Regions from separate parts of the Amphritea sp. HPY genome, predicted to be linked through region 1. Evidence: predicted binding sites of a transcription regulator. Region 1 holds the regulator's gene; the other holds the start of a gene.
The links. The regulator LexA, encoded in region 1, represses DNA repair genes until DNA is damaged. The targets are predictions, from matches to a motif close to TACTGTNTANNTANACAGTA.

Region 1 (15,685 bases):
GACAATGCCGATACAGCCGCTACCGGTACACAGATCCAGAATCCGCTCTACCGGCCCCTCGCGAAACCAGGGAGCAAAATGCTGTTCAATCAGCTCCTGCACCGGAGACCGGGGAATCAATACCCGCTCATCCACGTAAAAAGGTAAGCCAGCATACCAGGCCTCCCCTATTATGTAGGGTAGCGGTCGACGCTGATCGACCCGCTGCACCAGGAAATCCAGCACCCGCTGCTTTTCATCAGTTGTGATGCGAGAGTCCAATAGCTGCTGATCACTGCTCCAAGGCAGGTGCAGTGCACCTAGCACTAACTGCACTGCCTCATCCCACGGATTATCAGTACCATGGCCAAAATAGATGTCGTACTGGTAAAACTGACTCATACTGAAACGGATAAAATCGCGAATAGTATGCAGTTCTTTTACTGTCTGTGCTTGATTGATGGTCATGTCTGGATAGATAATTCGCTCGGATTAAGTTTCAGCCCTGAATGGAACCGTTTACAGGGCCGTATATGTTAATAAATATTGTCTGCGAACGCTATGTCTGAAAAAGATCTTCCAGAAAACGGCGAGTTTGATTTTAGCAGTGCCATGAAGGGCATTACCCGTCATAAGCACGATAAAGCCGATCTCAAAGGAACGCCTGCAAAACTCAGAGCCGCTAACGACGAAACGTCGCGTTATAAAAGACAGATGGCGTCACAGGATGTAGAAGAGCTGGTTGATGGTCTCTCTTCTGAGGTTGTTAAGCTGGTTGAAACCGAAGACGAGTTGATTTACGCAACGCCCGGAGTCCAGCTAAAACTGATGAAGCGTCTGAAGCAGGGACATGTTCCCTGGAACGCGGGGCTTGACCTTCACGGCATGACTCTGGACGACGCCCGCAACGAACTGAGTGGTTTTATCCGGGAATGCAGCAACCAACAGTTTCGCTGCATTATGGTCATCCATGGCAAAGCCTATAGCGGAGAAGGTCAGCAGCCACTGATGAAGTCCTATGTGAATGACTGGCTGCGTCAGATGCCGCAAGTTATAGCCTTTACTTCAGCGCAGCCAAAGGATGGCGGCACCGGTGCACTTTATGTACTGTTGAAACGGCCAAAATAGTCTGATAAAAACTTTACCTAGGGGTCCAGATCACGTACCTTAGCCCCTTTTTCGACGCTGCTGAAATGTTTAGTAGAAAACATGCAAGTGGCCAAGTAATACCAAAACAGGATTTCTCACTGTAATGGAAAAAGAATTCGCAAGCATTATCGAGCAACTGGGTGAAGATGTCAGTCGCCCGGGCCTGGTCGATACACCAAAACGCGCTGCCAAAGCGATGAAGTTTCTGACCCGCGGTTACCAGCAGAGCCTTGATGAAGTTATCAACGGCGCGATGTTCCCCACAGAGAACAGCGAGATGGTTATCGTTAAGGACATCGAACTGTATTCCATGTGTGAGCACCATATGTTGCCGTTTATCGGCAAATGTCACGTGGGTTACATTCCTAATGGCCAGGTCATCGGACTGTCTAAGATCGCCCGTATCGTCGATATGTATGCCCGCCGACTGCAAATCCAGGAAAACATGACCAAAGAGGTCGCCGATGCAATCATGCAGGCGACCGGGGCTGCCGGTGTTGGCGTGGTTATCGAAGCCAAGCACATGTGTATGATGATGCGCGGCATAGAGAAGCAAAACAGCAGTATGAAGACCTCTATGATGCTCGGCATTTTCCGCAGCAATCAGGCAACTCGGACCGAGTTCCTGTCGCTGATCAGGTGAGTCGATTCTGCAGACAGTCAGAGCTGCCATTGATAACTCGATGGTAATAAAAAAGGAGCCCAGGCTCCTTTTTTATTATATCGCCTTCAAGGCTCTTAACTAGCGCAGCCGGCTCGACTCGAGTCTTTCCATCTGCTTACGGGTAATCTCACGACCCAATTCGATCATTTCGGCAGCACGATGAAACTCGTAAAACCGACAGGCATCTTTGGGAATTCCCACCAACAGATCCGGCGGATAGCCTGCCACTTTATATTTACCGAGCGATTCCTGCATCACCTCAACAGCACTGAGTAAAATATCTATACGACCAGTAGCCTTGCTATTACCATTACCGTTTGGCCGCGAATTTTCAACAGCATCAGCTTGAACCTGCTTACCGCTTGCCGTATCAGCATTCCACTCATCGCTAAAGCCAGAACGATTCAGATACTGAGTGTCCGGCAGATTTATCTTAACCTGCTGAGCCTCAGCATTAAGATCAACAGCAATTATAAGATCAGCATGCGCCGCTACAGTCGGAATAATCGGAATGGGATTCAACACACCACCATCCAGCAGGATCCGATCATCCTCAATGACTGGTGTGAAAAAACCCGGCACCGCAATCGATGCCCTTATCGCATCCAGCAGTGAGCCATTCTGGAACCAAACCTCTTTCTGATGGGTGATATCAGTGGACACGGCAGTATAGCTTATTGGCAGATCTTCAATCATCGGATTACCAACGATCTCCCTTAACTTCGCCAGTAAACGCTCGCCACGGATAGTCCCCTCCCCCCGTAACGTGACATCCATCAGTTTGAAAACATCCATCCAGGACAAGCTGGTCACCCAATCACGGTAATCACCAAGGCGCCCACAAGCATAGACCCCACCAACTAATGCCCCCATTGAGCTGCCAGCTATGCAGATGACCTCATAGCCACGCCGCTCTAACTCTTCAATGACTCCGACATGCGCATAACCTCTGGCGCCTCCGCTACCCAGCACCAACGATACCGTGGTCTTCATCAGCTATCCCCCTCAGTACTGCTGAACCCAAACACCAGGACTCGACCTTTGCTCCATGCTTGGAATTAATGGCCCAACCCCCGCTGTTTCAATTCTGTCTTGCTCAACTCCAGCCTCGAGGAGCAACTGCGCGACTCTATCTGCATTAGCCTGGGATGCAAGAATCATATCCATAAGCGATTGTCCTTGGACAGCGGCCATATAACCGGCCAGAACAATCCTGTCTTTATTGTTTTGCAGCAGATATTCAATCAAGGGCTTTACCCCCTCAGCCAGCTTCGCAGGACTACTGAGATCAACTGCCAACCAGCTAAAGCCTTGCTGATGCAGATCGTTAGCTATCGAATCCGCACTCTGCTGTTCAGGCTGAACAATATCTATATGAGCATACACCCTGCGGTTCCCCCGCTTAACTATGTACAGAGCAACATGAGCATCACCAACCCTGGCAGCAAGATATGACTGAGAACGGTCAATACCGTAAAGCTCGGCCACATTAAACATATTATTGGCCCATTGATTACTGCTACCACATTGACGACTGCTGCACTTAAATAGCATCTCGGAATTTTGCTGCTCAAGCTGTGCCAGAAAGTGATCAAAGACATCGGCAGCCCCATGACCATCTGGAATCCGGTACGTAATGCTGGTCAAACGACCTTGTAAACGTATCGACAGCTCCGGCGCTATCACCCCTTCGACCTTTTTCATCGGACCAAGGGCCATAGCATGGTCGGGGACAGAGTCTGTTTGGTAATGAACAATCCAGGACAAGCCATAACGCTGCAGTAATGGATGATCGATCGCACCTGTCTTATCACGGGCTGCGAGCACCGGCTGTACGCAAAATGATAACAGCACCCCTATAACCAGTAATCGCTTCAGCATAACCACTCCTTTGTAAAAATATGATCACCAATCAAACTGCATTGGTCCTTGCCTGTTGTATAAGCTTAGCAATTTGCTGCGCGGCCTGCGGCTCAAGATGCAAATGGTGACCGCCTTTCAGGGTTTGGCTTTGAATATCAGGAAACAGCGAGATACGACGATCACTCTGAGCGACCCCCTTATCACCCAGCACCAGCAGGGTCGGCGCTGCCACCCGGGTAATGAAGCTTTCCACCTGTGATTCCGACAGTCGCATTACAGAAGGCAATACCAGGCTCGGGTCGCTACGCCAGTAAAACCCATCATGCCGCTGAATAATACCCCGCCCAACCAGCCAGCGCGCAGCTTCGTCATCAACCGGAAAGCGACCACTAATTCGAGCAGCAACAGCATCATCCACTGATGCATAAGGCCGCTGCTGACGTTTCTGCATCCGTTTTCGCTTGTTAATCGCCTGAGCAAGTTGCTCAGCCACATCTTTCGGCTCAGTGACTAACGGGGCGATACCTTCGATCAACATGAGTCGGCTGACCCGATCCGGATATGCACCGGCAATCAGAGTCGCGATGCTCGCGCCCATAGAATGGCCAAGGATTTCGAAATGCTCAAGGCCCAACTGATCAGCGACACCCAGCACATCCAGAACATTGTCCCAGATATAGTAAGGCATGGACGCAGGCCTGTGGTCTGAGTAACCATGCCCCATAAGATCAAGTGCTATCAGCCTTACCCCTTTTAATAAAGGCGCCAGACGATTAAACGTAGCAGCATTGTCTAGCCAGCCATGCAATCCAATAACTGGCGTGTCGGAAGGCTTACCCCAGGCCTTTGCAGCAATGAGATGACCATTTACTTCAAAGCGAAGCTCTTCAACTTGTATAGTTTTTTCTTCTGAAACCATCTTACCCGCTTATACGACGTCGGCTTATTCGATACCCCAGCATACAAAAATAGGCTAGTATCTCCCACTGTTTTTTCTTTTTATCACAATTAGTTAAGCATGGACGCATAAGGAATCACGATGGCCCAACCCAAGCCAGACAGCCTGCTGAAGATACAACGTAGCGGATTAATATTACTGGCGGTACTGTTCCTGCCCGCCTCTCTCTTCTTTCAACCTAACCTGGGCGGAGAAGGCCTCTCGATCACATTTAACAGCACGGTGTGGATCACAGCCAGTCTGATTATCTGCTGCGCAACATTTGCCATGCTGAAACTCGGAAGCATTGAATATCCGACGGCCCTGCTGGCTCTGCTAGCGATGCCGGTAGGCATAATAGCCAGCGGCTTTATCGTGGAAAACTTTCTACCCGTAGAATGGGTATTCCGACAACTATATATACTGGCTGGATTTTTTTTCCTGCTGGCGTTGTTTCAGTTTCGTTTTACATTCCGCCAGACAGAGCAGCTATTACTCATTATTTTGATAGCGGGCATTGTTCACGCCCTGTACGCCATCAGTCAGATATTCTGGCCACAGCTTTTCTCCCAATTCAGGGCTCCGAGAATGGGATGGGCGCCGTACGGTATTTTCCAGCAGATAAATCTACTGGCCAGCTTTCAGGCCAGCGCACTCCTCATTGGCGTCTATCTTCTCAGCAGACCTATAGGTCGCAGCCAATCTTTAAGCACCCGATTGATTATTCTGCTGGCAATCCTGCTCAGTAGCTTTCTGGTCTTTTATGCCGGATCCAGGGTCGGCTTACTCGCGGCAATTCTGGGTTTACTACTGATTACCTGCAGTCGTTACCGGCAATTACTGAATAATAGAAAGCTGCTCATTATTGCACTCATACTCTTTATAGGCGCGGGTTTTGCCGGAAAGGAAGGACTTGAGCGCTCAGGTAAGAAATTTCAGGATATTATCACTAATGAAGAGCAAGGTGTTGCCGTACAAGGCGCCAGTTCACGTAAGAACATTTACGCTATATCCCTGGATCTGTTTCTGCAAGCTCCAATAGCTGGGCACGGTATCGGTAGTTTCCAGAAAGTATGGCACGAGAAAAAAGTAGAATACCTGGCTGCGCACCCAAATGCCCTGTTCCCTTCACAACGACTTAGCCACCCCCACAACGAGTTGTTTTTCTGGCTGATCGAGGGTGGCATCCTGGCCATTGCGGGAATACTTATCACCGCACTGACCATTATGGTCGCAGCCTTTAACTGTGGTTGGCGTCGTGGCCTTGCCTATCTGGCCCTGCTCTGCCCGATACTACTGCACACCCAGGTTGAACTACCCTTTTATATCAGCAACATCCACTGGTTCCTGCTGCTGACCCTGCTATTTATAATACTTCGCCACCGTCGTAAACAGAGTAAGCTTCGACTCAGCCGCGCAGCGACGGTAACCATTGCAACAACGTCAATCACAGTACTGCTACTGACAAGCTTATTCATGATTCAGGCACTGGCGGCCAACTCAGGCATTGTGCGATTCCTGCAATCCAGGATGTCGCAACCGGCACACCTGGAAACAGCATTGGAGAATTTCTATTTTCGGGACGACGCCGAGCTATACCTTATGCGCACTTTGCTATTAAGAGACCTGAATAATCAAAGTAACGACTTCGCGCCTAAGTTTATTGAATGGGCCGAGCCTGTTATCGAGTATCGTCCCATCGAACAGTTGTATATCGATCTTGCAAGAGCTTATCTGGCAATAGGAGAGAAGAAACAGGCCGGATTGATAATCGACCGGGGCATTGCGATATACCCGACAAGCAACACACTGAACCAGGCACAGACGAAGATCTATGAAGTGATTAACAAACCAGAATCGACGGCAATTAATACCGTCTCAGCAGCCGCCCCAACCCCGCAGCCGGCACCTCAAGATCAATAACAACCATCGCCCCGGGCTGCATCGGCTCAGGGCGTGTAAGATCTCCCTCGCAGAGCAAAGACACCAGATAGCCGATAAGCGGCTGATGGGTCACCAGCAGGAGCGACTCATCTTTCTGCTGAGACAACCAGTCGATCACCGCTTGCGGGGAAGAGTCTGGTGTAAGAATCTCCAGCGAATGCAACAGTGCAGGCTTCTGTTGCTGTACAAGATCTGCCGTTTGTACAGTACGCAAATAGGGGCTGTGTACGATTCGGGTCACACATGACAGCTCACCGGCGGCGGTATTAAGCATTGCCTGCAATCGCAGAACGCCACCACGGGTGAGATGCCGTTCGTAATCGGATGGCGCATCAAAGCCAGCCTCACCATGGCGCAGTAACAGCAGTCGCATCAGTCGCTATCACGCGGCAGAAGAAACTCCACATCGCTACTCTGAGTGCTGAGCATCATCGTCTTTGCCACTTCGGACACCGGTGCATTTTCAAACACAACCTGATACAAACCGGCAACCAGCGGCATATACACACCGAGAGTATCAGCTTTTTCTTTAACGTAACGCAGGGTATTCACTCCCTCTGCCACCTCACCTAACGACTCTACCGCCTGCTCCAGGGTTTTGCCTTCACCCAAAGCGTAACCAACCCTGTAGTTTCGACTCAGTGGCGAAGAACAGGTGACTATCAGGTCGCCAACACCGGCAAGCCCCAGAAAAGTCATAGGATTAGCACCAAGCTGTACCGCAAAGCGGCTCATCTCAGCCAGACTGCGGGTCATCAGCATACTCTTAGTGTTCTCCCCCATACCGAGTGCAGAACTCAGACCAGAAGCGATCGCGTAAATATTTTTCAACGTTCCACCAAGCTCCACGCCATACATATCTGAACTGGCATAGACCCTGAAGTAAGCACAGTGCATCGCCGCCTGAATAGCCTTACGCACAGAGTCATCTGCACTTGCCACCACTGTCGCTGTAAGCTGTTTTTGCACTATCTCTTTAGCCAGATTAGGACCGCTCAATACTCCTATCCGGTTATCTGGCAGCTCTTCAGCCAAAATCTGACTCATCAGACTGAAGTTTTTTGCTTCAATTCCTTTGGTAGTGCTAACCACGATCTGAGAAGGCTTGAGATAGACTTTAGCCTGCTGCGTCACAGCACGGAAGGACTGACTGGGAATAGAGATAAATACGATATCAGAGTCGGCCAGGGCATACTCCAGGTCCGAGGTCGCTTCAATTAGATCAGACAGCTTGCGTCCGGGCAGATAACGGCTATTCATCCGCTCCGTATTAACTTCTGCCGCCCTGTTACTGTCACGCATCCAAAGCTTGACCGGCAAGCCTTTATCACCGATCAGGTTGGCTATTACTGTACCAAAACTACCACCGCCCAATACGGTTACACTGACGCCATTCACCATGGTGAAAGTTCCTTATCTGTTTTGACTGTTACTTATCTGTTACTAACTGCGGCTATTATCCAGAGAGTCTAGCAATTTATTGACCCCCGCAAACAACAGCTTGACGATAAAAAAGCCAATTACCGCCAGCACTACAAACAACATTGCGACCTTTATATCACCGGTCTTCTGATAACCGGCAAAAGCCACCGCTAAGAAAAAAAGACTGACCAAAGCGCCCAATATGCGACTGATCCGTCCGGTATTATGTTTATCCACTTATCACCTCAGGATGAACAACTGATCGATAGATTTCTACCCCATTCAGGAGTTGCCTGAGAGTATATCCCGAAATCCTGATTTTGATAGGGGTATCTGAGTACGGACAGCAGCTTTACTATTTCACTATGATCTCCATCATACGCTCTGCGTACAGCTTCTTCCGCCAGATAACTACGAAGTATGTAACGAGGATTACTGCGCGCCATAATCTCAACACGTAGCTTTTTACATTCGATTCTGGCCCGGTAACGCTGCAGCCAGCCAGTAATTCCTGACTGATCAGAAAACAGTTCAGAAAAGCCCTTATTGCCAGCATCACTTTCGTGCTGGAGCAAGGCGAAAGCCCGACTATAGTCGACACCGTCTCCAGCCATCAATTGCAGCAGATCCTGAATCAATTGTGGATCCCCCAGTCGCTTATCAGCAAGACCAAGTTTGCTGCGCATCAAGTCGGTATAGACTACTGCATAGACCGCCTCAAACCGCCCCAAAACCACCTCCAGGCCAGCTTTCGGGACAAGACCACTTAATGTCTGAGCAAGGCACACACAATTCCACAGAGCAATAGAGGGCTGCTGCCCGAAAGCATAACGACCATACTCATCAGAACGATTACTGACAAATCCGGGATCATAGTCATCTAAAAAAGCAAAGGGGCCGTAGTCCAGTGTCAGGCCCAGAATAGACATATTATCGGTATTTAAAACCCCATGACAAAAACCAACCGCCTGCCAGTTAGCTACTAAAGTCGCAGTGCGTTCAACAACCTGTTGAAACAGATCAAGATAGGGGTTCTCTGCCGCAAGAGATGCAGGGTAATGATGCTCAATTACAAAATCGGCCAAACGCTTTAACTGTTCCGCCTGGCGACTGTAATAAAAGTACTCAAAATGACCAAAACGAATGTGGCTGGGACTAAGGCGCAGCATACCGGCCGCAAACTCGATAGAGTCACGGTAGATCTGTGTCTCACTGCCGATTATGCATAACGCCCGCGTGGTAGGGATACCCAGCGCAGCCATCGCTTCGCAGCCGAGATACTCACGAATAACCGAGCGTAAAGAGGCCCTGCCGTCACCATGGCGCGAGTAGGGGGTGCGCCCACAACCTTTCAGCTGCAGCTCCCACAACTGCCCATCCGGCGCTGCTACTTCGCCAAGAAGCAATGCCCGACCGTCGCCAAGCTGAGCTGAATAACCGCCAAACTGATGCCCGGAATAGACCGTAGCAAGCGGCACACTCCCTTTTAGCAACCGATGGCCGGAAAACAAAACGCTCAGCTCCAACTCACGGACCTGACATGGATCGAGTCCTATCAGAGACGCTGCGGATGTACTAAAAGCGACTAAACCGGGATTTTTCAGCGGCTGCGGCTGCAGCCGACTGTAGAACTCTTCAGGTAGCTGCAGATAACGATTACTGAGGCTTAACGAACTAAGGTCCGATTGCGTCATAACCATTCAACTACCTGTTTATTATCTGCGACCCTGATCAGCTGACACCGGATCAGACCGCTTCCAGTAAGTTAGGATCTGGATAGATACATTCCATTTTCACACCGGCTTCGGCTTCGATATCTGGCAACAGGAAGGCATCGTCTTCGGTTGCAAAACTGATAGATGTACCGGTACTACCCGCTCGCCCTGTACGCCCAATACGGTGCACATAATCATCCGGATCTTCAGGCAGGGAGTAGTTAATAACGTGGCTGACACCATCAACATGGATGCCACGACCTGCAACATCGGTCGCTACCAGTATATTTATTTTGCCGTTACGGAAATCATCCAGAGTTTTGACACGCTTCTGCTGGGCAATCTCGCCGGACATCAGCGCCGCGGCCAGACCGTCTTTCTGCAAGCGCTCAGCCAGCCGCCGGGTTTCATCACGACGGTTACCAAACACAATGACCCGCTCCAGCTGATTAATCTGCATGAAGTTTCGAAGCAATTTATACTTATCCTGCCGGGAAACCAGAAAAACCTGCTGAGTGACTGAGTCAGTACTCTTCTTTTCCGGAGCGATCTCTATCGTTACCGCATCCGTGGTCCATTGCTGAGCCAGGTTCATCACGTCATCAGTAAATGTCGCACTATAGAGTAACGTTTGACGATCACCTTTACGCGGTGTGTGACGGATGATCGTGCGAACATCGGGAATAAAGCCCATGCTCAGCATCCGATCCGCTTCATCCAGCACCAACACTTCAACGTCACCCAGATCAACATCTTTAGAGCGAACAAAGTCGATTAGTCGTCCCGGAGTTGCGACCAGAATATCGACCGGACGGGCTGCCAATTGCCTGCGCTGCTTTTCATAGTCCATCCCGCCAACCAGTGACACCACACTCAGATCACAATATTTAGCAGTCTCTACAGCGTCTGAGGCGATCTGCAATGCTAACTCACGTGTCGGAGCAATAATTAACGACCGGGGGATACCTTTGCCGCGCTTATAATCGAGCGGAAAGTCAACCAGATCGGTAATGATACTGATCAGGAAGGCGGCAGTTTTACCAGTACCCGTCTGCGCCTTGCCGATCATATCCTTGCCTTCCAATGATTCTGTCAGGGTCGCAGCCTGGATTTCAGAGCAATACTGAAAGTTAAGATCGGCGATAGCATGCATCACATCTTCAGGCAGATCGAAATCATGGAAACGGGTCTTGCCTTCAACCGCAGGAACAACAAACTGATCCCGGGTCCAGGATGCTTGAGAAGCCGCTTTTTGAGAGCTCTTCTTTGAGCTCACAGCTTTGTTTTTGTTAGCTACTTCAGGCTTTGTTTCACTGAGCGGTACAGCATTTCCGGCAGCAGGCTGTTGTTCTTGACCTGATTGAGCAGCTTCACGCTTTAATATATTCTTAATCAATGTATTACCTTATCCGGCATTACTGACGGTCAACTAAAATTTCTGCGGAATGGCGGCAGTGTATCTAACAACTGCCTGCCGTAGCGACGGGTGATTACCCGGCGATCCAATAGCACTATGCGACCACTATCCTGTTCTGTTCGTAGTAGTCGGCCTGCCGCCTGGGTCAGGCGCACTGATGCCATCGGTACTGACCATTCCATAAATGGGTTGCCACCACGTTGTTCAATCCATTCAGCCATAGTGGCATCTACCGGGTCATCCGGCACACTGAACGGTAACTTGGTAATTATCACTTCTGTCAGATAATTACCGGGCAGATCAACGCCCTCGGTAAAAGAAGCCAGACCGAAGATCATGCTTCCCTCACCCTCATCAATACGTTGCTTATGGCGTTTCAGAATCTCATTTTTGCTGAGCTCACCCTGCGACAACACCTTATTGTTTAGCTTTTCGTCCAGACTGGCAAGCACTGATCGCATCTGCCGCCACGAACTGAACAAAACCAGGGTCGCCGCAGCCGGATCTAACTCCCGGTTAAGGTATTCAATCACCTCTTCGGTATGCTGTTCAGCGTTATTTGCTTCTGCCTTCATCGCCGGAATATGCAATTCGGCAGCATTATAGTGATCGAACGGACTAGGCAATGAGTAACAGGCCGTTTCAGAAGGCAGGCCCAGATCGGCAAGTAACCGGTCGAACTTGCCTAATGCGGTAAGTGTCGCTGATGTAACGACAGCAGCAAAACAGTGTTGCCACAGATTATGCGCCAACATCTGTGCCGCAGAAACAGGTGCACTGCGACATTCAAAATCATATCCCTGCGCGGTTTCTACCAGATTAATCCAGCGCGCGGTTGGTGTGGCATTCTCCTCATCGACATGACCAAAACTGCGCCCCAGACCGGTAATCCCCTGATAGCGAGCAACCATCATCCCGACCCGGGGATACCACTGTTCGGCCTGTTGTTTGTCTATCGAACCGTTTTCACCGTCCAGCGATTCCTTCAACAGATCAAGAATCATCTCCATTTTCTTGAACTGACGTGCAGCAAGATTTTCTACCTGAAGGCCAAACTGACGCATCTCATCTGGCAATACACCACCGGGAAAGCGCAGCCGCTCAATATTCCGTCCCCGACTATCATCAAGCAGCTGTGGCCTGACCAGTTCAGCCCAGTTAGTTAACACAACATCGAGATCTTCCGCTGGCTTTTGCAGCTGCCGAACATAGTCACATAGCAGTTGTGGCTGGCCTAGCTGCTCTGTCATTTTGGTTAACTGCTTAGCGGTAGATGACAACCAGCGCACGGTGGATTTTAAACGTAACGAAAACGAAAAATGACCGCTGGCCTTATCGGATAGGTGGTGGCCTTCATCAAAGATATAGATAGTTTCGGCAGGCTCAGGGAGAATCGCACCGCCGCCGAGAGACAGATCCGCGAGAACAATATCGTGGTTGGCGATCACGCATTCAACCTGATCAAGTTCACGTCGCGCTTTAAAAAAACTACAAGCACCAAAGTTACTACAGCGTCGATTGGTACATTGCAGATGGTCGCTGGTCAGCGGATACCAATCCTGATCGTTGATTTCCTGTACCAGATTGTCCCGATCACCATCCCAGCGCCCTGAGGCAAACTCATTAAGCAGAGATTTATAAAACTCAACGGTTTCATCATCCAGGCGTAGTGCAACTTCATCTTCATATAACGCCTGCTGCCCTGTCGCACCATGGGAATCGAGATGTTGTTCAGCTTTATTAATACAGAAATACCGGCCGCGACCTTTGGCCAGACCAAACGATAGCGACAAACCTGTGTGCTCAAGAACTTCTGGCAGGTCTTTATGCAGCAACTGTTCCTGCAACGCCACTGTCGCAGTGGAAAGCACAACTTTCTTACCCAGGGCTTTCGCTATAGGGATAACCGCCAGCAGATAACCGATAGTTTTACCGGTGCCGGTACCCGCCTCAATGACACTGACATGCTTTTCACCCAAACGATGACTTTTGTCGTCGGTGAGTATATTACCCAGCACCTTGGCAACCTCAGCAATCATCTGTTTCTGACCACGACGTGGTTTCAACTGACGGCTTTCCAGAAAGCGCCGGTAAGCACCCTGAATCTCTTGTTTCAACTCTTCTGTCAGCACACGACACACCTGCAGCTCTTATTCTGCGGCCATTCTACCAATAATACTGGATATATAAACATAAAAATGTTTACAAATATAAAATACTGTATATAGTTACAGCTACTGTATAAAAAAACAGAGCCGATCATGAAACTGACACAACGCCAAACAGATGTACTTGATTGCATAAAACACTACATCCGAACCACTGGCTATCCACCTACCCGCGCAGAAATCGCTCGCGAGCTTGGTTTTAAATCAGCCAATGCTGCGGAAGAACATCTTAAAGCGCTTGCCCGTAAAGGTGCTATTGAGATGATCGCTGGCACTTCACGTGGCATACGTATTCCAAATTTCGACGATGAAGATAGCGGTCTGCCGATAGTGGGCCAGGTTGCTGCCGGTGAACCTATACTGGCGCAGGAAAACGTAGAAGACCGGATTACCATTGCTTCTGACTTCTTTCACCCCCCTGCTGATTATCTGTTACGGGTACGCGGTACGAGTATGAAAGACGTTGGCATTATGGATGGAGATCTGCTTGCAGTACATCAGTGCCAGACCGCCAAAGATGGAGAGATTGTTGTTGCACGATTGGATAACGATGTCACCGTTAAGCGCTTTAAACGGGAAGGAAAGCTGATCTATCTGATCGCAGAAAACAAAGAGTTTGAACCAATTGTTGTCGATCTGGAACAGCAAGAACTCTCAATTGAAGGCCTTGGTGTCGGGGTTATCAGAAGAGGATAAGAACATGTTGCAAGTAGAAAACAGCGTTAATCTAAATACCGCTATGCCGGCAGCCCTTTTGCGACCGGAAACTGTAAGAGTTAAGCCTCATTCAGGACTGGCCGGGAAAATAACCGAGATCGTATTACAAAATAACGATTTCGAGCAGATGACGATGTTGCTGCCACTGCTTGCACAACTCAGCAAAGATGATCGCTGGTTTGCCTGGATCGCTCCGCCAGCCACCTTGCCCAAGGCCCTGCTAGAGGCTGCAGGAATCGATCTCAACAAAGTTATGTTACTCCAGCCAGACCAGAACCATTCAACCTATGATCTGGCCTGCCAGGCACTTCAGGCAGGCACCTGTCACGCAGTTATCACCTGGCCAGGTATGCTCAACAATCAAGAATTGAAAAATCTTGAGTCTGCAGCGCTAAACGGTGCCAGCCACGGCATTGTCATCCGCGGGCGGAATGACTAAATACCTTATCATTGCAGCCTCTCCTGCTCTTTGAGTACAACTAAAAACAGCGCCAGAAGCGCTGTTTTTTTTAGCTGTACAAACAGATAATCAGTGAATCACCTTGGGCCGGAGATCATCTGTATTATCTGAAGACCCATCAGAGGCCTGACCCTCTTCCGATTTCTGATTAATATCAGATATCATATGAATTCCGGCAGTCAGCATTACCTTAGCAACATCGATATGCTGTTCGTGCAACTGCTCAAGTATGTGATCAGAAAAATTCACCCGCATAATCGGCTCATCGTCAGAATCGGCTTTTCTCAGCGCTATCTCACCATCATCCAATTCAACTATCTCAAGAAACATATCTGGCATTGTTATTCTCTATTCAGTCTCTGCTCTATCACTGTGATGGCTTATCACCATTCCTGCATACCGCTTCGCAGACGCTCTATAAGCGCCCGAAGCTGATCAAACCAGGCCTGATACTCCTTGATTATATCGGCATCTTCAGCGTGATCCGGGTTGATCTGCATAACATGGATTTCAGAAATACTTTCTGCCTTAGCCGCGGACTGCTGATGGTCTTCCGCCCGCCAGCAGCCTTTGTACGCCGCAAGCAGATGATGTAACCAGCTACGGGGGTTGAACTGCAACTCCTGCAGTTCACCGACTTCAGGCGCTTCCAACCCCTGCGCCTCCATCTGCTCCACCAACTCTTTCAACTTACTGATACGCTCAGCATCAAAACGGTACTGCTCCGCAATCTCTTTCAAGAACGCGCTATAAGCTGAAACCATATGAAACAGCACCGACTCATTGTATGACTCGATCTGCGCATGCTTACTCCATCCCGTCGATGACTGAGCGCTTTTCAGCGCTTCCAGGTGAATCCGGGTGAAGTTAAGCTTTTGATTAGTTCTTGCTAAGTACACACCACTCATTAAGCTCTCCCGATTAAGCTGTTCGAATACCTTTTATTCGTCAGCTTTCTTCTTTGCTGTAGCTTTCTTCGCTGGCGACTTCTTAGCAGGCGCTTTCTTGGTAGCTGCTTTCTTAGCAGGCGCTTTTTTGGCTTTTGCACTTTCCGCAAGCCAGCTACCATCCTTATAAAATGCCCGCCAGCCTGTTGCCTTACCCTCGACCTCAGTCATCACGTACTGCTCTTTAGTTTTGCGACTATAGCGAACAATAGATGGATTACCTTCATCATCCTGCACCGGTGCGGAAAACAAGAAACTGTATTTCGGATCGATCTCTGCCTGATGTGGCAATAGCTCACTGAT
Region 2 (15,685 bases), 110 kb from region 1:
GCTTGCTGACTGGCTCAGCCGACTGGTAGATCACATTCATCTTATGCCGCTGATCTGGCGGCAGAGTATTACTGATCAGGTCATGCAAGCCGACAAGATGATCGGCTAACTTAATTGACTGCAGAGTAGTCTCTGGATGGCTATGGATAAACCGGTAAGCATCCGTCCCGGTAATCGCGACAATGATAGGTCGGTTGGGGTAAGCGTCAGTAAACTGCTGCACCGCATCCGCACTGCGCCAGGCATGTAATGCGATCATCAGGTCTGCATTCTGGCCGGTATACTCTGTCACGATATCAACACGATGGTCGAGCGATCTCAGAATATGTGCCCAACGGGCAGCAGTGGCCCGATTACCAGCCAGTGATTTAGCCGGTGCCGGAGTAATGAGAATTATGCGCATAGCTGACTAATTCCTATTCGCAGGTCGGAAACTGTAGTATGAATCAAATTCACTTAGATGACATTGTTGGTTTTGCATGGAAGACTAGTGTCAAAGCTATTATCCTTCATCTAAGACAAGCCCATAAAGGCAGCTGAAAGTGCAAACGGAACCCGGCAAACAGAAATCTGCAACCTTGGATCCAGCAGTCCTGGATCCTGCAACCATTGCTAAACAGGCGCAGGATGCACATGAAAGAACCCTGGCGCTGCTGGAAGGTCTCAGCGCTGCACAACTGATGGGCCCGCAGTTACCTATAGTGAACCCCTTGCGTTGGGAAGTCGGCCATGCCGCGTACTTCTATGAATACTGGGTGTTGCGACAGCATCTGGGACAGACATCAATGCGTGCAGATACCGACAGCCTGTATGATTCCATCACCATTGCCCACGATGACCGCTGGGATCTGCCGCTACCTGCCATGCAGGAAACCCATGTCTATATGCAGACGGTACTGGATCGTATCAAGGCCTGCCTGGCTGATGGCAACGATCCCTACAGGGACTATCTGGCGCAATATGCCGTATTTCACCAGGACATGCATAACGAAGCCTATACCTATACCCGCCAGACACTGAACTACCCCGCACCCCATCTCGGTAATCCTGATCTGAATCGCCGGGCAAGTAACGCTCAAGTGCTTGATACAGCTCTTGATTCTGATTCTCTCAGCGGGGATGTGCAAATTCCCGGAGGGATCTTTATGCTGGGTGCCACTGCGCAAGACGGTTTCGTGTTTGATAATGAGAAATGGGCGCACCCGGTTGAGATAAAGCCTTTCAGTATCGCCAGGACTGCGGTCAGTAACGGTGATTATCTGGCTTTTGTTACAGCGGGGGGCTATGAGGATCAAGCATACTGGGACGAAGCAGGGTGGCAGTGGCTAGTACAAACAGGTCTCAGGCATCCGGCCTATTGGCGACATGCTGCAATCGAAAGTGATGATAAGAGTTCAGGTAATGGGAGCTGGCAGCAACGGCAATTCGACCAGTGGGTTGATCTTCCCATGAATGCCGCCCTGATTCATGTCTGCTGGCACGAAGCGCAGGCGTACTGCCGCTGGGCCGACCGGCGCTTACCGACCGAAGCCGAGTGGGAAGTGGCTGCATCTGCCCAGCCAACGGCTGATGGACAATCATTAGCGACTACCAAACGAAAGTTTCCCTGGGGAGGTGAGATGCCGCTAGCCAACCAGGCAAACCTTGATGGTTATGCCCTGGGTTCCGTCGATGTTAATGCTCATGCTGCTGGTGACAGTGCTTTTGGTTGTCGGCAGATGATCGGTAACGTTTGGGAATGGACACAAGACACCTTCGCACCATACCCGGGATTTGTGCCGGATATGTACGCGGATTACTCCCAGCCGCTGTTTGGCAACACCAGGGTATTACGCGGCGGGGCCTGGACAACACGGGCCCGCATGATTCGTAATACCTGGCGGACTTACTACGGCCCGGAACGTAACGATGTGTTTGCCGGCTTTCGTACCTGTGCGTTATAAAAAATTTCCTGTAACTCAAGTGTTGTAATACTAAGCTTTATAAAACATGTTCTTATACAAGCAGTTCTATTAAGGCAGTTTCTGAAAAGGAAGGAAAGGAAGGCCTCGTGAGCACACAAAATGTCCAATTCCATGATCTGCACTCCAGTCAGGATGAGTTCACGACAGACGTTGTGCAGGGCTTGAATCAACGACCGGCGATGATTCCGCCAAAATATTTTTACGATGCCCACGGCTCCAGGCTCTTCGATGCAATAACCGAACTCCCCGAGTATTATCCAACCCGTACCGAGGTCGGCATCCTGTCAGCCAATGCGGCGGAAATAGCTCGCCGTGTGGGAACCGGCAGTCTGCTGGTCGAACCCGGTGGCGGCAGCTGTGCCAAAGTACATATCTTACTGGAAGGCATGCGCCCCAAGGCCTATGTGCCAATGGATATTTCCAAAGATCACCTGCTGCTGGCCACAGAAGAGCTGGCTATCGCCTTTCCCTGGTTGGAGATTCACGCCGCCTGTACCGACTATACCCGTGAAATGAGCCTGCCGCCGAGTACTCCGCCAGGTACCCATGTTGCATTCTTTCCCGGCTCCAGTATCGGTAATTTTGATCCGGACGGCGCCGTCGATTTCCTGGCCTCAATTGCACAACTCGTCGGCCCCGGTGGCTATCTGTTAATCGGTGTCGATCTGAAAAAAGACAAAACTATTCTCGAAGCCGCGTATGATGATGCCGCAGGCGTGACTGCTCAGTTCAATCTCAACCTGTTAACCCGTATCAACCGTGAACTGGGAGGGGATTTTAATCTCAGCGCATGGCAGCATAAGGCGCTGTACGATACACAGCGAGGCCGGATAGAGATGCACCTGGTCAGCCGGTGCGAGCAAACTGTCATTATCGGTAAATTCCGGTTTAACTTTGCGCAGGGGGAGAGTATCCATACAGAGAACTCTTATAAATACAGCCGCGAAGAGTTTATCAACCTGTCAGCCCGGGCAGGGTTCATTTCAGATGCCCTGTGGGTAGATGAAGAGCAGCTGTTCAGCGTCCATCTATTTCGTCAAGCAACGACAACAGAAAATAATTAAGCAATCATAATGAAAAATACCTCACCCGTAGTAAAAGATCTGGTACTCATTGGCGGCGGCCATGCACATGTCACCGTATTGAAACGCCTGGCCATGAAGCCAGTACCAGGCCTGCGTGTCACCTTGTTGACCCGGGATATCCATACGCCATATTCCGGTATGCTTCCGGGCTATGTGGCCGGACATTACGACTATGATGATTGCCATATCGATCTGGGGCCGCTGGCACGCTTTGCCGGCGCCCGGCTGTACCATACCGAGGTGGAAGGTATAGATACCGGTAAAGGGGAAGTAATCGCACCCGGTCGCCCGCGTATTGCTTATGATCTGCTGTCCATCAATATCGGCTCCAGGCCCAGCAGCATCAATGTGCCTGGGGTGGATGAGTTCGCCATCGCCGCCAAGCCTATCGATCTGTTTCTGGAAAAATGGCACGCCCTGGTTGAGCGTGCACGATCAAGCAAAGGTGAATTTCGGGTCGTGGTAGTGGGTGGTGGTGCCGGCGGTGTTGAGTTGGCCCTGTCAACCCAGCATCACTTACAGCAAACCCTGACTCAAGCAGGTGATGATCCCAAACGACTTAACTACAGCGTCGTCACTCAAAGCGAAAGCATCATGTACATGCACAATGACGGGGTGCGCAAACGTTTTGAACGTATCTTTGCTGAGCGCGATATCAGCGTTACAACGAAACACAGCGTTAAGGAAGTCAGAGCCGACCAGGTCATTCTTGATGATGGCTCTGTACTGGCTGTCGATGCGGTTCTCTGGGTAACGACAGCCGCCGCACCTGGCTGGATGGCTGATGCAGGACTTGCCGTCGACGATGCCGGCTTTATCCGTGTCGATGATAACCTGCAATCCCTGTCCCATGAAAATATCTTCGCCGCTGGTGATATTGCAGCATTGCCAGACCCACGACCCAAGTCCGGCGTATTTGCCGTGCGCCAGGGACCGGTACTGGCAGACAATCTCAGAGCCGCTGCAACGGGAGGGAAGTTACGTCCATACCGTGCCCAGAAAAATTTCCTCGGGTTGATCAGCACTGGTAACAAATACGCCATCGCCTCCCATGGCAACTGGTCTTATGAATCCGCCTGGTTGTGGCGTATCAAGGACTGGATTGATGTAAGGTTCATGCGTAAGTTCAATGAACTGCCGGAGATGGGCGATGAGCAGGGGCCGGAACTGGCTTCAGGCATTGCGGATGCGGCAGCGATTAAAGAGCTCTCAACCCTGGCGATGCGCTGTGGCGGTTGCGGTGCCAAGGTAGGTGCAACGGTATTAACCCGCGTCATGCAGCGTCTGCCTGATGATCGCCGTGATGATGTCCTGATTGGCCGGGATGCAGCCGATGATTGCGCCATGCTGGCAGTGCCGCAAGGTAAAGTGATGGTACAGAGCGTCGATTATTTCCGTGCCTTCATCGATGATACCTATACCTTCGGCGCCATCGCCGCCAACCACGCTCTGGGCGATCTGTTCGCCATGGGTGCAGAGCCGCAATCAGTTTTAGCTATCGCCACCGTGCCCTATGGCCGCGAGCGGGTCGTTGAAGAATCACTGTACGATGTACTGGCCGGTGCACTAAGCATCATAGGGCCCACAGGCGCGGTACTCGCTGGCGGACATTCCAGTGAAGGTGCGGAACTGGCATTTGGCTTAACCGTCAATGGCCTGATTGATCCAAATAACGTCATGCGCAAGAGCGGTTTAAAACCTGGCAATGCGTTGATACTCACCAAAGCGGTCGGCACCGGCACCCTGTTTGCCGCGGACATGCGCGGCAAAGCCAAGGGGCGCTGGGTAGATGGCGCAATTCAATCGATGCTGGTATCCAATCAGCAAGCCGCCGAATGCCTGCAACGCTACCAGGCAACAGCCTGTACCGATCTCACGGGTTTTGGCATTGTCGGCCACCTGATTGAGATGACCAAAGCCTCTCAAGTCGATGCGGTGCTACAACTGGATGCCTTGCCATTACTCGAAGGAGCACTGGATACCGTCGCCGCCGGTATTCTGTCATCACTGCAACCGCAGAACCTGCGTCTGCGGCGCGCCATCCACGACATCGAGTCTGCTGCAACGCACCCGGCATTCCCGCTGCTGTTCGATCCACAAACCGCTGGTGGGTTGTTAGCCGGTGTACCCGATGATCAGGTCGGCGCCTGTGTGAGAGAGCTGCAATTAATGGGTTATCCCGACACCCGGATTATCGGTAGAATAGAGGAGCTGTCTGATCAAGAGGCGCCGATAAGAACCGTTTGATGAATATATAGTGGAACAAAGTTCATTGTCCGAAATAAAAAAACGAGCCGCGCGCTTTACCTCGTATACCGCTGTGCCTGGATCTGCGAAAACAACCAGGTACATGGGATTCTGTCGATTTTTATCCTGTAAAGACATAATCCTCTGTAGCTCCCGCTATCTATAGTCTCCAGAGGGCCATTACTTAGAGATACTTATAATTGCCGATGTTCTCTGGCGGATTTCTGATTGTTTACTATTTGGAATTAATATATTTATCTATCACGAATTGAACATCGATCAGGTTCTAGTACTCTAGCCCTCTGAAATACTCTTTGCAGACCGCTTCAAAAGCACCTGCTGCAGTGATTGAAAGCTGTCTGAGCCCATAGTTCTATGTGATCACCGGTTGTGATCAGGCTTATGACAATATGGCAATCATTCAATTACTGCATAAAATTAAAAAAGCAGCGCCAGGGGATACTGCCTTAGGCTGACTGCGAGATAACAGACCGAGATATTAAGTATGCCTGCACTGAATGAAACCCATGATCTTAATCTGCGTAGCTGGGTAGTATCCGCTAATGCAGCTGACACCGACTTTCCTATCCAGAACCTTCCTTTCGCCGAATTTCGTCGCAAAGGCAGTAGCGAAGCGTTCCGGGGCGGTGTGGCAATTGGTGATCAGGTCGTTGATCTGGCAGCAGCTGCGCAGCAGGGGCTTTTCAGTGGCGCAGCCGCTGATGGCGCGCAAGCCTGCGCTCAGCCAACGCTGAATGAATTTATGGCGATGGGTGGCTCAGTCTGGTCGGCTTTGCGTCTGGCGCTCTCCCGTGGCCTGCGCGAAGGTGCCGCTGAGCAAGCCAGTCTGGCAGACTGCCTGATTGCGCAAAGCGAAGTTGAATACAGCCTGCCTTGTTCTATCGGTGATTACACCGATTTTTACACCTCAGTACACCACGCAACCAGTGTCGGAAAACTATTCCGACCGGATAACCCGTTGCTGCCAAACTATAAATGGGTGCCGATCGGTTACCACGGCCGCAGCTCTTCGATTGATGTTTCCGGCCAGGAATTCAAGCGTCCTTGCGGTCAGACTAAAGCGCCGGATGCCACAGAGCCTAGTGTTGGCCCTTGTAAGCGTCTGGATTATGAACTGGAAGTCGGCATCTACATCGGCAAAGGTAATGACCTGGGTTCACCAATAGCGCTCGATGACAGCGATAAGCATGTGTTCGGTATGTGCCTGTTCAATGACTGGTCTGCCCGTGATATTCAGGCCTGGGAATACCAGCCGCTGGGGCCGTTCCTGGCGAAAAACTTTGCCTCAACAGTCTCGCCATGGATTGTAACCACCGAAGCGTTAGCGCCGTACCGTGCGGAATTCAGCCGGGATCCTGCGGATCCTCAGCCGATGCCATACCTGTCGTCCGAGCTGAACAGTTCTGAAGGTGCGCTGGATATTAAGCTGGAAGTACTGCTGCAAACGGAAGCGATGCGTAATCGTGGTGATGCACCAGCCAAGGTGTCACAGTCTAACTTTATTCATTCTTACTGGACTGTGGCTCAGATGGTTGCACATCATACGGTTAACGGCTGTAACATGCGCCCTGGGGACTTCCTGGGCAGCGGCACTCAATCCGGTCCGGAACATGAAGAGGGTGGCTCTTTACTGGAGCTGAGCCGGGGTGGTAAAGAGGCTTTCACTTTACCAAGCGGAGAGCAACGCACTTTCCTGGAAGATGGTGACGCTGTGGTTATGCGTGGCTGGTGTGAAAAAGTGGGGGCTGCCCGCATCGGTTTCGGCGAAGTGGTAAGTACCGTCCTGCCAGCGAATAAATAAGCATCCTCCTAATTTAAGATCAAAGGCAGCTTCGGCTGCCTTTTTTTGTTCCGGCCTGTTATCGGCCCTTCTTTCGGCTGCAGCCATCCATCTGCAGCACATTCCTTATGTCTCTCAAGGCCTTAGCGCTGTCGCAACAGTGATTTTATTCTGTCAAAATGAGGATAAAATCTAAAATAATATTATTGTATTACACCATACTAGTGCTAATTCGCTGGCGTTAGGACCAGCCAGTAAACCTTCAGGGGGTTATATGAAAGGCGTTATCTTCTGTGAATTTGTGACAATGGTTGAAGATCGTTTCGGCCTGGAGGTACTGGACTCCATGCTTGATACTGACCAGCTGGCCAGTGGTGGTGCTTATACTGCGGTTGGCACCTATGACTTTTCAGAAATGGCTATACTGGTCGGTCGCCTTAGTAAGCTTGTAGATATAGCTGTACCCGATCTGTTGCAAGCGTATGGCGAATATATGTTTGGCCATCTGATCACTGCATTCCCCCACATCAGCTCACAGCTGGATTCTGATCCTTTTACCATGCTGACTCAGGTTGATCAGCTAATTCATGTTGAGGTTGCCAAGCTCTATCCTGATGCAGAGCTGCCTCAGCTCAGCCATACCATAATCAACGACCAGGAGATGCATCTTCATTACCAATCCTGCCGTCCGATGGCGCGTTTTGCTAAAGGGATGCTGCTTGGATGCTCAAAGCATCATAACAACAGCTTTACCGTTGAAATACAGACTGACGGGGCTGATGAACAGTCAGCTGCAACGTTTATTTTGCGCAGATAACGGACCAGGTAACTGCTCATGACTGAGATTGCTGTACAGGACCTAGAGAAGCAGATCGCTTTGCTGCAGCGTAAGGCTGATCGTGATATCCGCTCGAGAAAGCAGGCTGAGAAAATCCTGGAGCAAAAAAGCCTTGAGTTGTATGAGCTGAACCTGCATCTGAAAAAGATTAACGAAGAACTGGATGAAAAAGTACTACAGCGCACAGAAGCGTTGCAGGAAACTGTCTCTCGCCTCGAGCTGGTCCTGATGGCTGCCAATACCGAATTGTGGGAGAAAAATCTGACCAGCGGCGAGTTTTTCTGCTCCGAGGGGTTAACTGAACTGCTGGGCTATGATCGCCATGAACTGGCATTGATCTTTGATCAGTTCCCTTTTGTTCACAATGACGATGTTGGTTCGCTACAGCAAGCGCTGGAAGCGCATCTGCGTAATGAAGATGACGTCGACATGGAGTGCCGACTAATCCTGAACAACGGTGACGAACGCTGGTTTCGCCTGAATATTCAGGCTTTGTGGGATGAGGAGGGCAGAGTGGCCCGGATCGCCGGGTCCTTTGTCGATGTTCATGACCAGGTCGAGAGTCGCCGTACCATTGAGTATATGGCGCTGTATGACAACCTCACAAAAATCCCAAACCGGGCGCAGTTCTCAGAGAAACTTAAGCTTGCCTGCTATCAGGCAAAAGCCCAGCAGCAGGGGTTGGCCCTGCTGGTTATCGACCTGAATGACTTCAAAGAGATCAATGACCGCTATGGCCATCAGGCCGGCGATGAGTTGCTGCGCCATGTTGCTGCTCAGATTACCGGCGTGATTAAAGGCAATGATACTATCGCCCGCCTCGGAGGTGATGAATTCGCCGTAATCCTGCAGCGAATGGATACCGAATCCAGCGTTAACAAACTATGTCAGGAGATGATCGAGCAGTGCGAGAAGCCCATTATCCTGGCCCACTCTATTATCAAGGCATCACTCTGTATCGGGGCGGCCTTCTATGCCGATGCCCATAACAGCCCGAAAGAGCTGATCGCCCATGCAGATATAGCGATGTATCAGGCGAAAGAATCTAAGCATCAGGGCAGTACCTTATGCTTTTTCCGGGAAGAGATGAAACAACAGGTGCGTCACGCCCGGTTACTGAAAACACGCATTGATGAAGCGCTGCTAGACAACGAATTTGTGCTCTATTATCAGCCAAAACAAGATCTGAAAACGCAGCAGATCAATGGTGTCGAGGCGCTCATACGCTGGCCGCAAAGTGATGGCAGCCTGCTGATGCCGGAACAGTTTATTCCGCTTTCCGAAGAAACCCGGCAGATTAAGCAAATAGGTCGCTGGGTGATCAGGCATTGCTGTATTCAGGCTAGTCACTGGCTGGATCAGGGAATCCATCTGCCGATCGCCATGAACCTGTCGCCAGTGCAATTCAGTGATGACGATCTGGCCAGCTATTTTCAGCAGATGATGCAGCAGACCGGTACCCGTGGTGAACAATTTCAGGTTGAGATTACCGAAGGACTTATTCTTAACGAGCTTGAGGCTAGCCGGAAACAACTGGATCGGCTGCACGCGCTGGGTATTACTATCTGCCTGGATGACTTCGGCACCGGTTACTCAAACCTGCGTTACCTTAATCAGCTGCCGATCAATATTCTAAAGATTGACCGGGTTTTCGTCAGCGATGTGGATCGGCAAGTGGAAAGTCAGCACCTGACACGGGCGATTATCGAGCTTAGCCACTCGCTGGGCATGCGGGTAGTCGCCGAAGGTGTTGAGCGAGAGGGGGAGAAGCAATGGCTTGAACAGCAGGGCTGCGACATGATTCAGGGGTTTCTGTGCTCCGAACCACTCCCTGCTTCAGCTGTAGAGGGGATGCTTCCCGCCGCAGCTGAAACTCTTTAAATCAGTTGCGGCGGGATTAAAAAGCTATTGCTTCGGCTTTTTCCGGAAAATATTCAGCAGCTTTTGTTTCGGGTCATGCTCCTCTGTCGGTAGCGCTTTCTCGAAACGCCCCTTCATATCATCGAGTCGCTGCTCCTTGCGCTTATGCCGGTTTATATCCCGTTTACTGCTGATATCGACAACGTTATCACTCATATTAGTTAGCCGTTTGCCTGTGAATGAGTACAAGTTTAGCTTTGCAGCACCTTAAGGGGAAGTCCCAGCAGCGTGTCACCGCTGCTGCTGAAGTACCAGATAATACTGATTAGCGAGCCGACAACCACAAGGTACCATGCGGCACTGAATAACTGACCATAGCGATCTAAAGGTAGCAGGGCACTGTTATGGCGACCACGCCACTCAAAAAAGATCTCGATACAACCGATAATCAGCAGGAATCCGAGCAACGTCAGGTTCAGGTAATAACTCAGCACAACGCCACCGGCAGCGGCTAGCAGGCAAAGTGCGAGACCCGCGACAGAGTTCATAGAAAAAGTGATGCTCTTCAGTATATGTCCGCCATCCAGCGGCAGAATCGGTAGCAGGTTAAACAGATTCAGCAGTGCGTTAAAGGCGCTGAGCCCGGCAAAGAACATCGAGCCGGTAATCCAGTAGGCTAACAGGCTTAACAATGATAAAAACAGTCCGAAACAGGGCCCCATCAGGGATATAACGACATCCTGCCAGCGGGTGTTAATGCGCTCTTCGGTTAATGCCAGGCCGCCAAGGAAGGGGATCAGATAGATCCCTTTAGTCTGCATGCCAAAATACTTCATCGCCCGGATATGGCCATACTCATGAATCACCAGGCACACAATCAGCGCCAGAGCGAATGGCAGGGAGAAAAACCAGGAGTAGGCCGCGATGCTGGCGCCGGCAAGCACCGCCTTGATTACTTTAGCGCTCTTCAGAAGTTTCAGGCCCAGTGCGCCAAGCCCCAGAATACTGAATGACTTCTTCGCCGGGCGGCTTACCTGGCTCGGCACCTGGCGCTCAATGTCTTTACTGTTACGGCTGCCCTCGCCAATCTGCTGGTCATTAACGTAAAGCGCATAGCGTAATTCAAACGGCTGCCAGCTGAGCTGAATCTGCAGGCGGCAGATAATAGTTTCGCCACTTGCGGCCTGTAGCTCAAACTCGTGCAGGGCTTCACCACTGTCTTCAGCCGAAGCGTCCAGGCGGGATACCGGGGTGTTATTCCAGTACAGCATCTGCCAGCCAGCCATTGAGCCTTCCAGACGCAGAGGTTGACCCAGACAATCAAGGTTCAGTAATTCCAAGAAAAATACCTATATTTCATTTAACGCGGTGATATGCCGCATAGTTTACAGGTCCAGCCTGTTTATGAAACCTGAAATAACTATGAAGCCTCAGGTAGCCGATGTGGGTGGTTTTTAAATCAAGGATTCCGTAACATTCCTGTATTCATAGCCTTTAGAAACCATATAAGTCATGACTAGCGCTCAGACACTGCCCATACTTTATTCGTTTCGCCGCTGCCCTTACGCAATCCGGGCCCGACTGGCGATCGCCTATAGCGGCACTCAGGTTGAACTGCGCGAAGTGGTTTTACGGGATAAACCTGCAGCAATGCTGCAGGCGTCGCCTAAAGGCACTGTTCCTGTGCTGGTGCTGCCTGATGGCAGGGTGATTGATGAAAGCCGTAACATCATGCGCTGGGCGCTGCAGCAGAATGATCCGGACGGCTGGCTGTTTGCCGACGATGATCACTGGCTGTGGGAGGCGGAAGGGCTGATTCAGGAAAACGACTTTGTCTTTAAGCAGCATCTTGATCGCTATAAATATGCAGATCGCCATCCGCAGCATACTGAACAATATTATCGTGAACAGTGCGAGGTGACGGTTGCCAAGCTGGAGCGGCAATTGCAACGCAATAATGGTTTTCTGGCTACCGGGCAGATGACGCTGGCGGATACGGCAATCTTTCCCTTTATCCGCCAGTTTGCCCATGTTGACCGGGACTGGTTCTTTACCTCCGATTACCATCACCTGCAAGCCTGGCTAACGCAACAGCTGGAATCCGAGTTGTTCATTGCAGTGATGAAGAAGCACAAACAATGGCAGGAAGGAGAACAGGGTATACCTTTTCTCCGACCTCTTGTCAGCGCTTAAAGACTTAATCCTTAGCTTTACTATGCAGCTTTATATTATTGAAAGTAATGTTCTTTTGTATTATTAAGTAATTTCTTGAAACGCTCTAGCCAGAGCACAAAAAGCATCTACACTAACAATCGGCTCGCAAGACTCTTACCCTTCAGTTTCTAGGCCCGCACCACCGGCAGATCTTTCCAGCGGGTGGTATAGGCCGGCGAAAGCTTATTACGTTTCATCTGCCAACCATCGCATTTTCCCTCACCGGCAAACCAGATCCGACCTTTGCCGCTGGCGTTTATCCGGTCCAGCGCCTGCATCAGTCTGGCCGAAGAAGGCGACTCGGCCGGATCAAACAGTGTCGGTTGGAATGTTCCCGGCGGATAGAGATCAGATAGCATGACGCCGGCCTTCATATAGCGATAACCGTCGCGCCAGATCGAACTTAGCAGGGCGGTAACCGTGCGAATCAGTGTCCGGGTATCCTGTGTTGGTACCGCCAACTGGCGACAAGCGCTTTCACTGTAATAGGGATCAGTCTGGCTGTGGGGGTTGGTACGAATAAAAATAGTCACTCCCCGGGCCGAGCGGTCCTGCTGCCGCAATTTTTCTGCCGCTCTGGCCGCATACTGACAGATAGCCGAATGCATTGCCGGGTAGTCGGTAATTCTTTGGGCAAAGGTTCTGCTGCATAAGACCTGTTGCCGGGGTGGCGGACACTGCTCTAGTGCCAGGCAGGACTGGCCACAGAGCTCCCGTACAGTCCGCTCCAGGGTGACCGAGAACTGCATCCTGATCCATCTCGGGTCACACTGCGACAATTGCAATGCGGTTTTGATGCCTGCCGCCTGTAAACGTTTTCCCTGCCGCCGACCCACTCCCCAGACTTCCTGTACCGGCGTGATATTTAACAGACGCTGCTGTCGCACCGGATCGCTCAGGTCCACCACGCCGCCGGTTGCCGGGTAGCGTTTCGCCGCATGGTTTGCCAGTTTCGCCAGGGTCTTGCTCGGCGCAATGCCGACACCAACGCCGATTCCGGTCCAATTGAAAACCCGTTGCTGCAAGGCTGAGCCATAACGACTCAGTGAATCGCAATACTCCAACCCGGTCAGATCAAGAAAGGCCTCATCGATGGAATACACCTCCAGCGTGGGGGCCTGGCTTTCCAGAACACTCATCACCCGGGCCGACAGGTCGCCATACAGCGCATAGTTAGAGGAAAATACGGCAACGTTCTCACGCTCGATAATCTCCTGTACCTGATACAGGGGAACGGCCATCTTAATCCCCAGCTGCTTTGCTTCCTTACTTCGTGCTACGACGCAGCCATCATTATTGGACAGTACAATGACCGGCCGACCACGCAGGTCCGGCCGGAACAGGCGCTCGCAGCTGGCATAGAAATTATTGCAATCCACCAGGGCAAATACCGGCCGGACTGGCTCACCATTAAGGTCCGCCATTAAGACAGTGTCCTCGGGCGCAAAGGGTGTACCACCGTGGTTACCACACCAAACAGTTCCAGTGTGGCGTCATCGGTAAGCGTAATATCCGGATAGGCGGGATTTCTGGCCAGCAGCTGCAATGTTGGTCGCAGCTGCAGCTGTTTAACCGTAAAGCCCCCGTCCAGACAAGCGATAACAGTATCGCCGTGTAATGCTTTGAGCGCCCGATCCACCACCAGTATGTCACCGGAAAAGATCCCGGCCTCAATCATAGAGTCACCTTCGGCACGGACAAAGTAGGTCGCAGCGGGGTGCTGAACGCAAAGCTCATTCAGATCCAGGGTTTGCTCAATATAATCCTGAGCCGGGGAAGGGAAGCCTGCCGCTACCCGGTCATAGAACAACGGAATATTGCAGGAGCGCAGATGCTGATATGCGCCAATAATCTGTATAGACATAAGAATCACTAATATACTGTATATATAAACAGTATATTAGTGTGCCACAAAGGATTCTGCAAAGGGTAAATGAGGAGTTGGCAATATTCAGATACTAAAAATACACAATACGTATTGGGTATTCATAGGGGCGGTATGAAAAGAACTATAAGGATACTCAGCAGTAGAGCGTTACAAATAAAAAAGCCCCGAAACCGGGGCTGCAAAATAAGGCTCTGCTGCTAGCTCTTTGCTTTGATCAGCGCTTTCAGCTCAATAATTTCATTGTGCAGGTCTTCGATGGTGGGCACCCCATCAGCCAGAGCCTGCTCCTTCTCTTCTTCGGCATGTTCATTTTCCATAACGCTGACCACAATACCGATAACCATATTCAGAAAGGCAAAGGTGGTCAGAAAGATGAAGCTAAGGTAGAAAGACCAGCTCAGTGGATACACAGCCATAGTTTCGTACATAACGTCGGTCCAGTCCTCAAACGTCATCACCCGAAACAGGGTCAGCATCGCGATAGAGATATCCCCCCAAAGCTCATTATTAATTGGGCCGAAGAAAGACGCACCGACTGCGGCGTAGATATAGAAGATGATAAACATCAGCAGCACCACATAACCGAGTTGTGGCAATGCTTTTATCAGGGAATTAAGCAGCAGTCGCAGTTCGGGTATAACGGAGACCATCCGTAACACACGGAATATTCGTATCAATCGTCCCACCAGCGCCAGCTCACTATCCTGAATAGGAATAAGGCTTACCACCACGATCAGCGTGTCAAAAAGGTTCCAGCCGTTGTTAAAGAAGCGCCGTTTTTCCGGCTCGCCAATGAAACGGACCGACAGCTCAACCAGAAAGAATAGCGTAATGCCCACATCCAGCCAGCTGACAACCTGCAAAACATGTTGCGGAATATCGTAGGTCTTGGCACCGATCACCAGCGCAGAAAACAGGATAATGGCGACAACAAACAACTCGAACAAGCGGTTGCTGCGTAATGCAAAAAAGTGAGATTGTAATTTTTCATCGATCATAATGCAGGGCTCATATGCGGGGCAGGGTCGCTTTTTGATGGTTAAAGAACAGCGCACTTTACTGATGTTTTATGCCAATGCATAGATGGTCTTCACCAGAAGTCGCCATATTTAACGAATTTTAACTGTCGGCTGGCCGTAAAGTGAGGCTTGCAAAGCGGGCGGCAGGTCTTAAACTGACGCATTTCTGATTTGAAATACGACGGGATTGTCACGACGACTACGCCGGTATTTGAATTAACTCCTTATCAGGTAACGTTGATGCAACCCCAGGCCGATCCTTTTATCGCCCCCATCTGTCATGAGCAGATAACGATCTTATACGCTGATGAGCACCTGCTGTTGATCAATAAGCCAGGCGGCCTGCTGACGCTGTCGGGAAAGCACCCGCTAAACAAAGATTCTGTACATTTTCGCTTAGTCAAAGATTACCCGACCGCCACTATGATCCATCGCCTGGATTTTGGCACTTCGGGTATTCTGATCATCGCTCTGAATAAGCAGGTGAATGCACAACTGACCAAGCAGTTTCAGGCCCGCAGCGTTGCAAAGACCTATACTGCGGTTCTGCACGGTCATCTCCCGGAAGACAGTGGCAGTATCGACCTGCCGATCGCCAAAGGAGACTTTCCGCTACAGAAGATTTGCCAGCAAACCGGTAAAGCTGCGTTAACTCACTACCAGGTGATTGAACGCTTGTCCCGCGCCGATGTCACAGATGCTACTGCGGACAACCTGACTACCCGGGTATTGTTCAAGCCACTGTCAGGTCGTACCCATCAGTTACGCA

Region 2: a site for LexA is predicted at 13,888-13,907, ahead of umuD (translesion error-prone DNA polymerase V autoproteolytic subunit). Genes of this name have one in related genera too.

The regions. Positions count from the first base shown of each region.
Region 1 is NZ_CP194015.1:1,671,668-1,687,352, forward strand. Features, by position in the region: gene prmB (50S ribosomal protein L3 N(5)-glutamine methyltransferase) at 1-447, opposite strand, end outside; gene ACQUQM_RS07545 (Smr/MutS family protein) at 541-1,107, shown strand; gene folE (GTP cyclohydrolase I FolE) at 1,232-1,771, shown strand; gene ACQUQM_RS07555 (patatin-like phospholipase family protein) at 1,871-2,785, opposite strand; gene ACQUQM_RS07560 (DUF4892 domain-containing protein) at 2,798-3,673, opposite strand; gene ACQUQM_RS07565 (alpha/beta fold hydrolase) at 3,705-4,574, opposite strand; gene ACQUQM_RS07570 (Wzy polymerase domain-containing protein) at 4,695-6,515, shown strand; gene sixA (phosphohistidine phosphatase SixA) at 6,460-6,909, opposite strand; gene ACQUQM_RS07580 (NAD(P)H-dependent glycerol-3-phosphate dehydrogenase) at 6,909-7,937, opposite strand; gene ACQUQM_RS07585 (hypothetical protein) at 7,980-8,195, opposite strand; gene ACQUQM_RS07590 (protein adenylyltransferase SelO) at 8,204-9,658, opposite strand; gene rhlB (ATP-dependent RNA helicase RhlB) at 9,705-10,949, opposite strand; gene dinG (ATP-dependent DNA helicase DinG) at 11,099-13,222, opposite strand; gene lexA (transcriptional repressor LexA) at 13,352-13,954, shown strand; gene ACQUQM_RS07610 (cell division inhibitor SulA) at 13,959-14,414, shown strand; gene ACQUQM_RS07615 (hypothetical protein) at 14,505-14,774, opposite strand; gene ACQUQM_RS07620 (DUF6586 family protein) at 14,819-15,343, opposite strand; gene topA (type I DNA topoisomerase) at 15,377-15,685, opposite strand, start outside.
Region 2 is NZ_CP194015.1:1,559,227-1,574,911, reverse strand. Features, by position in the region: gene senB (selenoneine biosynthesis selenosugar synthase SenB) at 1-403, opposite strand, end outside; gene senA (selenoneine synthase SenA) at 579-1,943, shown strand; gene egtD (L-histidine N(alpha)-methyltransferase) at 2,051-3,028, shown strand; gene selD (selenide, water dikinase SelD) at 3,038-5,296, shown strand; gene fahA (fumarylacetoacetase) at 5,802-7,118, shown strand; gene ACQUQM_RS07110 (heme NO-binding domain-containing protein) at 7,372-7,914, shown strand; gene ACQUQM_RS07105 (putative bifunctional diguanylate cyclase/phosphodiesterase) at 7,933-9,816, shown strand; gene ACQUQM_RS07100 (hypothetical protein) at 9,841-10,011, opposite strand; gene ACQUQM_RS07095 (site-2 protease family protein) at 10,047-11,135, opposite strand; gene ACQUQM_RS07090 (glutathione S-transferase) at 11,308-11,988, shown strand; gene umuC (translesion error-prone DNA polymerase V subunit UmuC) at 12,138-13,433, opposite strand; gene umuD (translesion error-prone DNA polymerase V autoproteolytic subunit) at 13,433-13,873, opposite strand; gene ACQUQM_RS07075 (ion transporter) at 14,095-14,895, opposite strand; gene ACQUQM_RS07070 (RluA family pseudouridine synthase) at 15,088-15,685, shown strand, end outside.